Regions from separate parts of the Yersinia sp. KBS0713 genome, predicted to be linked through region 3. Evidence: predicted binding sites of a transcription regulator. Region 3 holds the regulator's gene; each other region holds the start of a gene.

Region 1 (3,164 bases), 2.1 Mb from region 3:
GGCAGAAGACGTGCAAAGCCGTGGGACGGTTGTGCTGATGGGCCAAACCAAGGCCAGCATATCGGCACACCACCGCGAATAGCGATACCATCCTTAAATGGTGTGTTATTACTCAACCAAATAACAGGTTGTTCACCACTAGGTTGATAGGCCAATAAGTGCGCGCCTTGCAAGCTCACTGCCGCACGCACCTTCGGGTGGGAAACAACCACGATTGGCAATTCATCCAACTGGCGTTGGCTGATATAAGGTGAAATTTGTTCAACAACAGGTAGGGTGAATACTTTCTCGTTCATTCGTTTGGCCTTATGGGAAAGGGAGCTTGAGATCCATTGAACTTCAGTCTCTCGATAATATCACAGGCTTTAAATCTTGCAGCAAATGCAGGGCGTCGTTGTGGTAAATTATTGATATTGCGCAACTAAAATAAAAAAGCCACCCGAAGGTGGCTTTTGGCAGAGCTCGACATCAATCCAATTATTTGGAGATGTGAGAGATCAGATCCAGAACTTTGTTTGAGTAGCCAGTTTCGTTATCGTACCAAGAAACCAGTTTCACAAAGTTGTCATTCAGCGCGATACCTGCTTTAGCATCGAATACTGAAGTCAGTTTTTCGCCGTTGAAATCGGTAGAAACAACGTCGTCTTCGGTGTAGCCCAGAACGCCTTTCAGCTCGCCTTCTGAAGCTGCTTTGATTGCAGCACAGATCTCTTTGTAAGAAGCTGGTTTTTCCAGACGTGCAGTCAGGTCAACAACAGAAACGTTAGGAGTAGGAACGCGGAACGCCATACCAGTCAGTTTGCCGTTCAGTTCTGGGATAACTTTACCCACAGCTTTAGCAGCACCGGTAGATGAAGGGATGATGTTCTGGGATGCGCCGCGGCCGCCGCGCCAGTCTTTGTGAGACGGGCCATCAACAGTTTTCTGAGTTGCGGTAGTTGCATGAACCGTGGTCATCAGCGCTTCAACGATACCGAACTTGTCGTTGATAACTTTAGCCAGTGGAGCCAGGCAGTTTGTGGTGCAAGATGCGTTAGAAACGATCTCTTGGCCAGCGTATGCCTTGTGGTTAACGCCCATAACAAACATAGGGGTGTCGTCTTTAGAAGGACCGGTCAGAACAACTTTCTTCGCACCAGCAGCGATGTGCTTACGTGCAGTTTCGTCGGTCAGGAACAGGCCAGTTGCTTCAGCAACAACGTCAACCTTAACTTCGTTCCACTTCAGGTTAGCCGGATCTCTCTCTGCGGTAACACGGATGGTTTTACCGTTAACAACCAGATGGCCGTCTTTTACTTCTACAGTACCGTCGAAACGACCGTGGGTAGAGTCGTATTTCAGCATGTACGCCATGTAGTCAGCGTCCAACAGATCGTTGATTGCAACGATTTCGATGTCAGAACGTTCTTGAGCAGCACGGAAAACAATGCGACCGATACGGCCAAAACCGTTGATACCTACTTTGATAGTCATATATTCCACCAGCTATTTGTTAGTGAATAAAAGGTTGGTTGTAAAATTACAAAAACCTTACCGAGCGTCAAGCGGAATCGTGTCAATTATTGCTACAAATCAAACCAAGGTAGGTAGATTGAACATTAATCGCGCGTTTCCAGATACGATTAGCCTCATTTTTATATTGGGGCGAATTATTCAGTTTAAAGTGAGAATCCATAATATTTGAGATTTTTATCACATTTACACCGTTAACACCTCGATGGCATACAGTTTAGGACAATTTTAAATGCTTTGTTGTTAATTTTTTGTTATTATTAGACGTTGTTTTCGTTGACTTTATTCCCTGCCAGAGAATCGCACAAATGGCTAAAGAACTGAACCCCACAGAAAATATTGAGAAACTCTCCGATATTCAGCGGCATGTCACCCAGCAACGGGGGACGGAAGCGCCTTTTAGCGGCAAATTGCTGCATAACAAACGCGATGGCGTCTACCAGTGTCTCTGTTGTCACCAGCCACTTTTTATCTCAGAATCAAAGTTCGATTCTGGTTGCGGCTGGCCGAGTTTCTATCAGCCGCTTGATGCAGACTCTATCCGCTATGTTGATGATTATTCACATAATATGCATCGTGTGGAGATTCGTTGTGGCAATTGTGACGCGCATTTAGGGCATGTTTTCCCTGATGGGCCACAGCCTACCGGTGAGCGCTATTGCGTGAATTCGGCGTCACTTAATTTTGTTGACGATCAAAATGGCGAGCAAATCGCGGGCTAAATAGCCGTTAATGCCGCATTTTGGTGTGTGAAAAATCGATTCAGCTTATTATTCATTTAGCTAAGGATGCTCTGATGGAGCTTGAAGACCTGATTTCAGTGATGACACCGGAAATTTACCAGCGTTTAGCCCAGGCCGTTGAGCTGGGTAAATGGCCGGATGGTGTGGCGCTGACACCGAAGCAGAAAGAGAACAGCCTGCAAATGGTCATGTTATGGCAAGCACGTCATAACGAGGATGCGCAGCATATGAGTATTGGCACTGATGGCCAGATAGTGATGAAAACCAAGCAAGAGCTGAAGCAGCAATTCAGCCAGCCGACATTGGTTAAACTGAAACCAGAGTAGGGCACTGCCTGCAAGCTGATTGGCAAATGTAATATCTGTGCGAATCAATGGAGCCTATCTGGCTCCGTTGATGTTTATACCGCCAAGCGGTTATCCATGAGTGGGATTAATTTCAGCCACAAATTGTGCCAGCGTTTGTAAGTCAGCCCCCGCCTTGCTCATCACATCAAACGCTTGCTGGCTATCCTGCGGTTGTAAATTTACGCCGCGGCAACCGTCACTGATGACTGTGGTTTGATAACCTAAAGATAATGCATCTAGCACGCTGTATTTTACGCAGTAATCTGTTGCTAGCCCCATAATATACAAGCGCTCTATACCTTGCTGCTGCAACCAATCATCCAGCGCTGTTTTACTCCGCTGACCATTGTCAAAGAAAGCGCTATAGCTATCGACGTCAGGATCTTGCCCCTTGCGGAAGGTGGCGGTGATGGCCTTTTGTTGCAATTGCGGATGCCAATCAGCTCCCGGCGTATGCTGCACACAATGTACTGGCCACCAGACTTGTGACAGCCCATTCAGATCCCCGATAGTACCCGGCACCGCATTCGAATTGATGGCAAAGCTACGGTGGTCCGCAGGG
Region 2 (3,164 bases), 200 kb from region 3:
TGGCAGTTCTGTCTTTAGTGGGCAGATGGGTAAGCTGGTGGCTTCCGAGCTGTGTACCGTGGTGGACGATGGCACCATGCAAGGCCGCCGTGGCTCACTGGCTATTGACGATGAAGGTGTGCCGGGCCAATACAACGTATTGATCGAAAACGGTATTCTGAAAGGCTATATGCAGGATAAGTTGAACGCGCGCCTAATGGGGGTTGCCCCAACAGGTAATGGTCGCCGCGAATCTTACGCGCACTTGCCAATGCCGCGTATGACCAATACTTATATGTTAGCGGGCAAATCAACACCAGAAGAGATTATCGCCAGTGTGGAGTATGGCCTCTACGCGCCAAACTTTGGTGGTGGTCAGGTGGATATCACCTCCGGCAAGTTCGTGTTCTCAACCTCCGAAGCTTACTTAATTGAAAAGGGCAAAATCACCCGCGCGGTGAAGGGGGCTACCTTGATTGGCTCCGGTATTGAAGCGATGCAGCAGATCTCGATGGTCGGCAATGACTTAGCGCTGGATAAAGGCGTCGGCGTCTGCGGCAAAGAGGGCCAAAGCTTGCCAGTGGGGGTCGGCCAACCGACCTTGAAGCTGGATAATCTGACAGTGGGTGGCACGGCGTAGGGTTTAGAGATAAGCGCCGATATAATTATTAACGATAGCCCTGATATATCTCTGCAACGCTCTTAAAGTATTCGGTTAAGTAATCGATGCAGACTTGAACCTTGAGGGGCATTTTATCTTTTTCAGTATATAGCGCATATACCGGGCGTGGGTCAGAGTGATATTTTTTGAATAACACTTCCACTTCACCGCGCTTAATCTCCTCTATCACCCACATCAATGGTGCGTAGGCGATGCCTGCGCCCGCTTTAAGCCAGCGGATCATGGTTTGTGAGTCGTTGGTCACAAAGCGGCCTTGTGGCGATATTTGTGTGGTGATCCCTTCCGGTGCTATCAGCTCGAAATTACTGTCTGGCCTCACGCTGTACTCCAGCCAGGAGAAGTTGATCATATCGCTCGGCTTTTCAGGGGTGCCATGTTGCAACAAATAGCTTTTGGCGGCGCAGACCACCATTGGCATAGAGCCGAGGCGGCGGGAAAATAGCCCCGAATCTTGCAATGCCCCCACTCGAATGACCACATCCAGACCATCGCCAATAAGATCAGGTGCCGGGATACCGGTAACCAAATTGACGGACAAACCGGGGTACTCTTTCAGCATATCCGCTGTCATGGTCGCCAGCACATTTTGTGCCATGGTGGATGAACAGCCGATTCGCAATGTGCCGGTTGGCGTATTGTTAAATGCGTATAACTGCTCATGCACCTCTTGCACTTCCTGCAACATGCGCCGACAGCCCTGATAATAGATCCGGCCCGCTTCGGTCAGACCAATGCGGCGAGTACTGCGGTTAAGCAGTTTAACATTTAGCTCGGTTTCCAGCTTGGATACGGTCTGGCTTATCGAGGATACACTCATCTCCAACTGCCGTGCCGCCGCAGTAAAAGAGCCGCATTCAACCACTCTGGCAAACACCGACATCCGTTTTAGTCTTTCCATTGCTTATCCTGTGTGACCTATTTGTTTAGCGCTAAACGCTTATTTTACATTGATTGTTAACTCTAGCTTAAAAGTGATTTAGATCACACATTGTAGATAAGTTGATAATAAGCAGGCTAATATACTGTTGTCGGAGAAAGGTCCGAAGTCTGAAAGCCGCGTAGCTAAAGTGTTACCTCGCCTCGTCCAGCTTGCAGTTGCACCTACAAGTTTAACCTATAACTCTACCTTATCGCTGGTGCTTTTAGCCTTGCCCGCGGTGGTTGAATGAGTTTCAGTTTAGAATTTAACTATTAACCTAGGCATGTTCACTGACATCCTATAATTGAGAGGATTTAAAGAATGAGTTTGCTTCCGGTGATGGTGATTTTCGGCCTCTCTTTCCCGCCGATATTTCTTGAGCTGCTTCTCTCGCTAGCCCTTTTTTTTGTCGTGCGCCGTCTGTTACAACCCACGGGTATTTATGAGTTTGTTTGGCACCCGGCACTCTTTAATACCGCGCTGTATGGTTGCCTTTTTTACTTAATTTCTCGTTTTTCTTCCTGAGGTCGCCGTGAATACTTTTTCATTAAAAATAATCCGCATCGGCATCACCTTATTAGTGGTCTTACTGGCTATCATCGCTATTTTCAAGGTGTGGGCTTTTTACACTGAATCGCCATGGACCCGTGATGCTAAATTTACCGCCGATGTAGTCGCTATTGCACCGGATGTCAGCGGTTTGATCACTGAGGTGCCGGTTAAAGACAACCAACTGGTGCAGAGAGGCCAGATTCTGTTTGTGATTGACCAACCCCGCTATCAGCAGGCACTGGCCGAAGCGGAAGCTGATGTCGCCTATTACCAAACGTTAGCTGCCGAGAAGCAGCGCGAATCTGGCAGACGGCAGCGGTTGGGGGTGCAGGCGCTGTCACAAGAGGAGATCGACCAATCCAGCAATGTGCTGCAAACCGTCCGTCATCAGCTGGCAAAAGCCATTGCACTCCGTGACTTAGCCAAACTTGATCTGGAGCGAACCACAGTGCGCGCGCCTGCCGAAGGCTGGGTGACCAATCTGAATGTTCATGGGGGGGAGTTCATTAACCGCGGTGCGACCGCTGTCGCATTGGTAAAAAAAGAGACTTTCTATATCTTGGCCTATCTGGAAGAGACCAAGCTGGAGGGGGTTAAGCCGGGTTATCGGGCGGAAATCACCCCTCTGGGTAGCAACCGCATTCTGCATGGCACTGTCGACAGTATCTCCGCCGGTGTGACCAATAGTAGCAGCAGTGTCGATAGCAAAGGGCTGGCGACCATTGATAATAATCTTGAATGGGTACGTCTGGCGCAGCGGGTGCCGGTGAAGATTCGTTTGGATAGCGAAGATCAGCAGCATCCATATCCAGCAGGCACCACCGCGACGGTAGTGATAACCGGAGCAAATGATCGTGACCCTAATCAGGCCTCGCCGATGATTAAGTTGATGCACCGTCTGCGCGAGTTTGGCTAACATGAACAGCCCGACCTTCATTCGTCTGCGCTTTGCCTTTAAGCTGAGTTTTGCCATTGTAGCCGCGCTGTTTCTGGGTTTTCATTTGCAACTGGAAACGCCGCGCTGGTCAGTGC
Region 3 (3,164 bases):
CGAGGTTTGGACCAGATCGACTTCCCCTACTTGCTGGCAATGTTGCAAGGGTCATTTATCTCTAATATCAATACATTGGTGGTGCCGGGTGGAAAGATGGGGCTGGCAATGGAGCTGATTATGGCCCCGTTAGTGCAGCAACTACTGGAGGGCAAGACGATCGGCTAATCTCCTTCGTTTCTGGCGTTGCGATGATGCTGGCTGCAACACCAGGAACGTTGAACATCACTAGGGTGCTGATTAACTAGGCAATTTCACGAATTTCAAAACTGTGGGTAATGGTCGCCGCTTTACCCAACATCAGGGAGACGGAGCAGTATTTCTCTGCTGACAGCTCAACCGCACGCTCAACAATTTTGTCAGTAAGCCCCTTACCGCTGACGATAAAGTGCAAATTGATTTGCGTAAACAGACGCGGTGCTTCTTCGCGACGCTGAGAGGTTAACGTGACCTCACAATCGCGCACATCGTTACGCCCTTTTTGCAAAATAGAGACCACATCAATCGCGCTGCAGCCACCTGCTGACATCAACAACATCTCCATCGGGCTAGGTGCTTTATCACCGGCATTTCCATCCATCAAAACTTGATGTCCTGACGCCGATTCACCCAAAAATGTCAGCCCCTCAACCCACTTTACACGTGCCTGCATAACACTCGCTCCCAGTTAAATTTTCTGATCCAGACTACCCTTTCATTTAGAAACTGGCAATGTAACCCGATGTTCATCATGCTGAAGCGATACAACACAAGACACTGACCTCATCCTGTGCTACAAACAGAACCGAAAGTGTTGTTTCTAGAATTAAATAGGGTAGCTCCCAATACTCAGTGAAGGGTTTCTATCCAGTACGTATCTTGGCTATACCTTTCGGCAATTGAGCAAATTAATATGCTAAAAGAAAGTGTATTTTAAAAGCACGCCGTACAGGGAACTCTGAGCCCTGTTAAGTTAGGCAGCGATAACAACAGAGGATAACAGCGAATGGTTCTCGGCAAGCCACAAACAGACCCGACTCTCGAATGGTTCCTGTCTCATTGCCATATCCACAAATACCCATCGAAGAGTACGCTAATTCACCAAGGTGAAAAGGCCGAAACGCTTTACTACATCGTGAAAGGCTCCGTTGCGGTGCTGATTAAAGATGAAGAGGGTAAAGAGATGATTCTCTCCTATTTAAACCAAGGGGATTTCATCGGCGAGCTTGGATTATTTGAAGAAGGCCAAGAGCGTAGTGCCTGGGTTAGAGCAAAAACCGCCTGTGAAGTGGCTGAAATTTCTTACAAAAAATTCCGTCAGTTGATTCAGGTAAATCCAGATATCTTGATGCGCCTCTCTTCACAAATGGCGAACCGCCTTCAGATTACATCCGAGAAAGTGGGTAACCTCGCTTTCCTTGATGTTACTGGGCGCATTGCACAAACGCTGCTTAACCTGGCAAAACAACCTGATGCCATGACCCACCCAGATGGGATGCAGATTAAGATTACCCGCCAGGAAATTGGTCAGATAGTTGGCTGTTCCCGCGAAACTGTGGGGCGGATACTAAAAATGCTGGAAGATCAGAACTTGATCTCCGCACACGGTAAAACGATTGTCGTTTACGGCACCCGTTAATTCCCTATAAACCGGTGCCGATACCCTCGGCATCGGTTTTCTCAATCTTTTGTGATTAATAAATTTCTGGGGCCTAAATGAAGTGGCAACGGGTTATTTATCATCCTGAAGTAAACTATGCATTACGCCAAACATTAGTTCTCTGCCTGCCAGCAGCCCTAGGCTTTGCTATCGGCGAGCTGCGACTCGGACTGATGTTCTCCCTGATACCCGCGTGTTGCAATATTGCCTCGCTGGATACACCGCACCAACACTTCTTCCGGCGGCTGATTATTGGTGGCGCGCTCTTTACACTGAGCAGCTTCCTGACCCAGCAGCTGTTGCTGTGGCACATTCCCTTGCCGTGGATCATGCTCGGGCTAGCACTGGTGCTCGGTGTCAACGGCGCAATCAGCCCCCTCCATGGCCACTTGTTGCCCGCCGCGTTAATCGCCGCAATATTCAGCCTAAGCATGGTTGGTCGCGCACCTATCTGGCAAGCACCCCTGTTGTGCGCTGTCGGAACACTCTGGTACGGCCTCTTTAACTGGCTGTGGTTCCGGTTATGCAGAGACCAGCCGATCCGTGAGCCACTAAGCCAGCTTTATCATTTACTGGCAGATTATTGCGACGCTAAATACAACCTACTCTCCCAGCATGTAGAGCCGGAAAAGGCGCTCCCCCCGTTGCTTGATCGGCAACAGGGGATAATGGACAAAATTAACCAGCTTTATCAGCAATTTAACTTAATCAACAATGCCACCAAGGCGGAGCGCAAACGGCTATTGGGGCTATTTCAGATGGCGCTAGACCTGCAAGAGCACATTACTGCGGCGCTGAATCAGTCAGATAGAGTGCGAGACCTCCTGGAGCATAGTCGGATAGAGGAGGTACTTCGCCGCAATACGCAGATTATCTCAGCTCAAATGCGCGTTATTGCCGATGATATTCTCTATCACCACCGTGCCAAGCGAAATTTCACCGCCGGCGATGCGCTGGTTGAACTGGAAGAGATAGCCCAGCAGCACCCCAATAATCCAGTGGCGCAATTTTGCTACTACCATACCAGCCACGTTATCCAGATCCTGAGTGACCGACGCCCGCTGTATGAGCGCGAGTTGATCTCCAGCCAGCAACAGCAGCCATTTTGGCCCGCCCTTATCAGTTACCTCTCATTTAAGTCTGGTGCGCTGCGCGCTGCCGCACGACTGGGGGTGACACTGGCCGCAGGCAGCTATATTGGTGCCTTGATGCACCTGCCAAAACCTTATTGGATCTTACTCACCGTGATGTTGGTGGTACAAAACGGCTATAACGCGACTAAGGTGCGCATCTATCACCGCGCCCTCGGGACACTGATCGGGCTGGTGTTGGCGGCAGGTTTGCTGCATTTACAGATGCCGGAGGGGGTGACACTGGGCATTATGTTGCTGATCACACTGGTGGCCTATCTGGTGCAACGTAACAACTACGGGCTAGCGGTTATTGGTCGAACCATCACGGCGGTGTATATCTTGCAGCTATTAACCGGTGATGGCGCTGACTTTTTAGTCCCACGTCTGCTGGA
Region 4 (3,164 bases), 2.0 Mb from region 3:
ACGATGCTTGTAAAATTAGCGCATCCTGATTGCGCAATCCATTGGCGGTCTCTTTGCTTTCGGTCGCGACAGGTTTATAGCCCGCCGCTGTTCTGCCATTTTGGCTTAAAGCCTGAAGTAAGGCCCGTGACACTACGGTTTTACCAACAGCGGTGTCGGTACCCGTCACAAATACTCGCGTTAACATAATAATACTCCGAAATCTGGTCACGCAGACTTAACTCTTTTCACTTAACATTAGCGAAATGGGCAATATGGACAAAAGTCTAGGCGATGCCGACCATGGACAGCTTGCGTTAGCGCAAGGTTTTACCGAACTGAGAGAGCTTTTTAGCGGATAAGCGCAAATAATAGGAGGAGTAGACACGAGATAACCACTAATAATTAACTCTTAATTATTAGTGGTTAATAGCTTAGCCTTGCAGCAGTTTCACTAATAATGAGCCGTTATAGAGCGCCTCTTTTACTAATGCCGCGCCGGGCATTGTACCCTGATTAAAGAATGCGGTCGGTTCAACCAGAATATTATCGCTGTATGCGGGCAGTGCTTGTTGGCGAATACAAGCGGCAATGGCCGGATGTAAAATAGAGGCGGCTTTATTTAGCGGCGAGCCTACCAGGATCTTTTCCGGATTAAATAAGTTGACCATAATGGCGACAATTCGCCCTACGCTGTGGCCGACACCCAAAATAATATCTTTGGCGAGTTGATCACCGGCTAACGCGGCATCACATAAAGATTCAACACTCAGTGGCGTGCTATGTAATAACGAACTCATGGAGCCATTTAATCGTTGCTGGGCAATTTCCAGCATATTTTCAATACTGGCAACTGTCTCAAGGCAGCCATGATTACCGCAATAACAGAGCTTGCCATAGGGGTCGACCTGGGTATGACCAATCTCCACCACACTGCGGCTACCGGCATGTAATACCCTGCCCGCGGTAATAACACCGGCCCCCACATTATGGTCAATCACCACCTGAATCACATTCTGGCATCCGCGCGAGGCACCATACAGCGCCTCGGCCATGGTCCAGGCGCAAATATCGTGTTGCAGATAGACCGGCAGTCCCGTTCGCTGCTGCAGTGCGGGGCCAAGCAGCATCTCATCAACATCATAAAATGGCATTTTATGCACAATACCTGCCGGTGCATCAATGATACCCGGCATGGTAATGGCGATAGCGGTTAGCCTTTCCAGCTTTTCCTGATGGCGGATAAAGAAGCGGTCCACTTCGTTGAGAATACGATTTAGCAGGGGTTCCGGGTGGCTATCCGGTAGCGGAATGTGATCCTCAACCACCAGTTTGCTACTGAGGTCACGTAGTGCAAGGGTGATGAAGTCACGACTGATACGGCCGGAGACATAGTGCCAGGCTTCGGTATCCAGGACTAAGCCAATAGCTGGCCGCCCACGGCTACCCACATCTTGATATTCGGTCTCTTTAACCAGGTGCGCTTCAACCAGCTCGCGCACAATTTTAGTGATACTGGCGGGGGCCAACTGGGCCCGCTTAGAGAGTTCAATGCGGGATATGGGGCCGAACAGATCAATTAGCCGATACACGGCCCCTGCGTTGGTCTGCTTGATTTGATCAATATGCCCAGGCTGTCCATCCGTTATCACTAAACCGGCTCCTTCTCTGCCAACCGAGTATTTTTCGCGCTTCTAAATAAAGATTATCGGCTATGTTGGGGCTTTTAGCATATGGCGTCAACTATTTGATTAGTTATGTGATTTACTGCACATAATAAGTAATCATTGCTGGTTATTTATACCGTTTGAAGTCAAGGGAGCAGTGGTTTTTTTACCACTACTGCAGCAGTATTTTCTAGGGTTCTTCCACTGGCCCCCTTTCAGGAAGGAGTTAGTGGAGGGCCGAGGGGGAATAACCCACAAAACTGATTACCTTGTGACGTAGAGGTGTATTTGACCAGCATTAACTATGCCATATCGACTGATATACTGAGGATTCTGTCTGCTGAAATAATCGGTTACCATTGTTATAAAATTTTTCTGGTCTGGTGACCATCGAATACTGGCGACATGTTGCCAATAACCATTTCTTCTTAGAATATCAGGTAAGTTACCCGGTTCCACTCTAGATATATTACCCCTATCAATAGGCGTCATAACCCACTCCATTTTACCGCCGACAACAACCCTAATGCGTCCAGCTGCGATAGCATTTTCTATTATCTCATCAAATGTCCGTGGTAGCCCTATTAGTATTGGCGTTTGGTATGGAAAAATATTGGGTTGTGCTGGGAAAAGGCCTAATCTTTCTAACTCTGTACGTGATAGCATATTATTCACCGATGATATTTAATGGTTAATGTAACCTAATGGACTATTTGCCATTGGCGACCAATGACATGAAATATTACCGCCTCACACCCACAGTGCTCTGCTTACCAAACCGTTGGGGCATGTTATATATCTAAAAATTGACCGAGTTGCTCCATAGGACGAGTTTGTCTTGATCGTTCAAGTCAATATTATTGAGTTCTTTTGGTATAAAAACATTAATTGTAGGCTGGCCCTCAACCGTTTCGAGTATCTGTGTGCAATGAATTCGATGCGGATTTCCAGCAAAACCTAGATTGAAACGAACGACGCGGCGACGGGTGGGACCAATAACGAGGCTGACTCCTGCTCCACCACGAGAACCTCCCTGCAAACTTATACTTGGTATGTCCTTGATCGGCAGCTCCCACTCAAAGCCGTTACGCGCGATCCAATGTTTGACCTCAGCTTCAGGGGCATTTATGAGTGTGACTGGAAACCCTCGGGTATTTCTTGCAAATGTATAACGATACCCTTCCCTCCACGTGATAAAAGTTTGCGACAATGGATTTGCTGCATATAAATCTTTATGGCGTGGCTCACTCCCCACGTAAATCCATGTCTCTGTTTCCAAATCTAACTTATACCAGTCTATGGTTTCGAACCATTGTAACTTTGGCCAATCAATACCTTCACCAGAAAATAGCCCCATAGTGCGCGGTTCGACTTTCAATCTTGTGACGAATTCGAAGCTGTGTCCTATTTGTCCTGGAGATTGTATTAGTCTGACGTTGCGTAATTCAAGTTTGGTCACTGTCACTTTTGCTTTCATATCTATATCCCTTTAGAAAAATCCATCATCCTATTGGCGAT

What was found. Region 3 encodes CRP, which controls carbon source genes, mostly activating them, when cyclic AMP is high. Its sites were predicted from a motif close to ATGTGANNNNNNTCACAT; they were not measured.
Positions count from the first base shown of each region.
Region 1: the regulator CRP is predicted to act here: its motif matches at 1,681-1,698, upstream of msrB (peptide-methionine (R)-S-oxide reductase MsrB).
Region 2: the regulator CRP is predicted to act here: its motif matches at 1,631-1,648, upstream of aaeR (HTH-type transcriptional activator AaeR).
Region 4: the regulator CRP is predicted to act here: its motif matches at 1,737-1,754, upstream of mlc (ROK family transcriptional regulator Mlc).

Region 1 covers NZ_CP042173.1:2,349,293-2,352,456, reverse strand. The annotation lists gene FFE93_RS10995 (D-hexose-6-phosphate mutarotase) at 1-296, opposite strand, end outside; gene gapA (glyceraldehyde-3-phosphate dehydrogenase) at 478-1,473, opposite strand; gene msrB (peptide-methionine (R)-S-oxide reductase MsrB) at 1,821-2,234, shown strand; gene FFE93_RS10980 (YeaC family protein) at 2,309-2,581, shown strand; gene pncA (bifunctional nicotinamidase/pyrazinamidase) at 2,672-3,164, opposite strand, start outside.
Region 2 covers NZ_CP042173.1:425,633-428,796, forward strand. The annotation lists gene tldD (metalloprotease TldD) at 1-619, shown strand, start outside; gene aaeR (HTH-type transcriptional activator AaeR) at 648-1,559, opposite strand; gene aaeX (p-hydroxybenzoic acid efflux pump operon protein AaeX) at 1,902-2,105, shown strand; gene aaeA (p-hydroxybenzoic acid efflux pump subunit AaeA) at 2,113-3,048, shown strand; gene aaeB (p-hydroxybenzoic acid efflux pump subunit AaeB) at 3,050-3,164, shown strand, end outside.
Region 3 covers NZ_CP042173.1:227,583-230,746, reverse strand. The annotation lists gene FFE93_RS00935 (phosphoribulokinase) at 1-168, shown strand, start outside; gene FFE93_RS00930 (OsmC family protein) at 245-652, opposite strand; gene crp (cAMP-activated global transcriptional regulator CRP) at 986-1,618, shown strand; gene FFE93_RS00920 (YccS/YhfK family putative transporter) at 1,696-3,164, shown strand, end outside.
Region 4 covers NZ_CP042173.1:2,209,490-2,212,653, forward strand. The annotation lists gene bioD (dethiobiotin synthase) at 1-187, opposite strand, end outside; gene mlc (ROK family transcriptional regulator Mlc) at 414-1,631, opposite strand; gene FFE93_RS10320 (hypothetical protein) at 1,911-2,312, opposite strand; gene FFE93_RS10325 (hypothetical protein) at 2,446-3,123, opposite strand.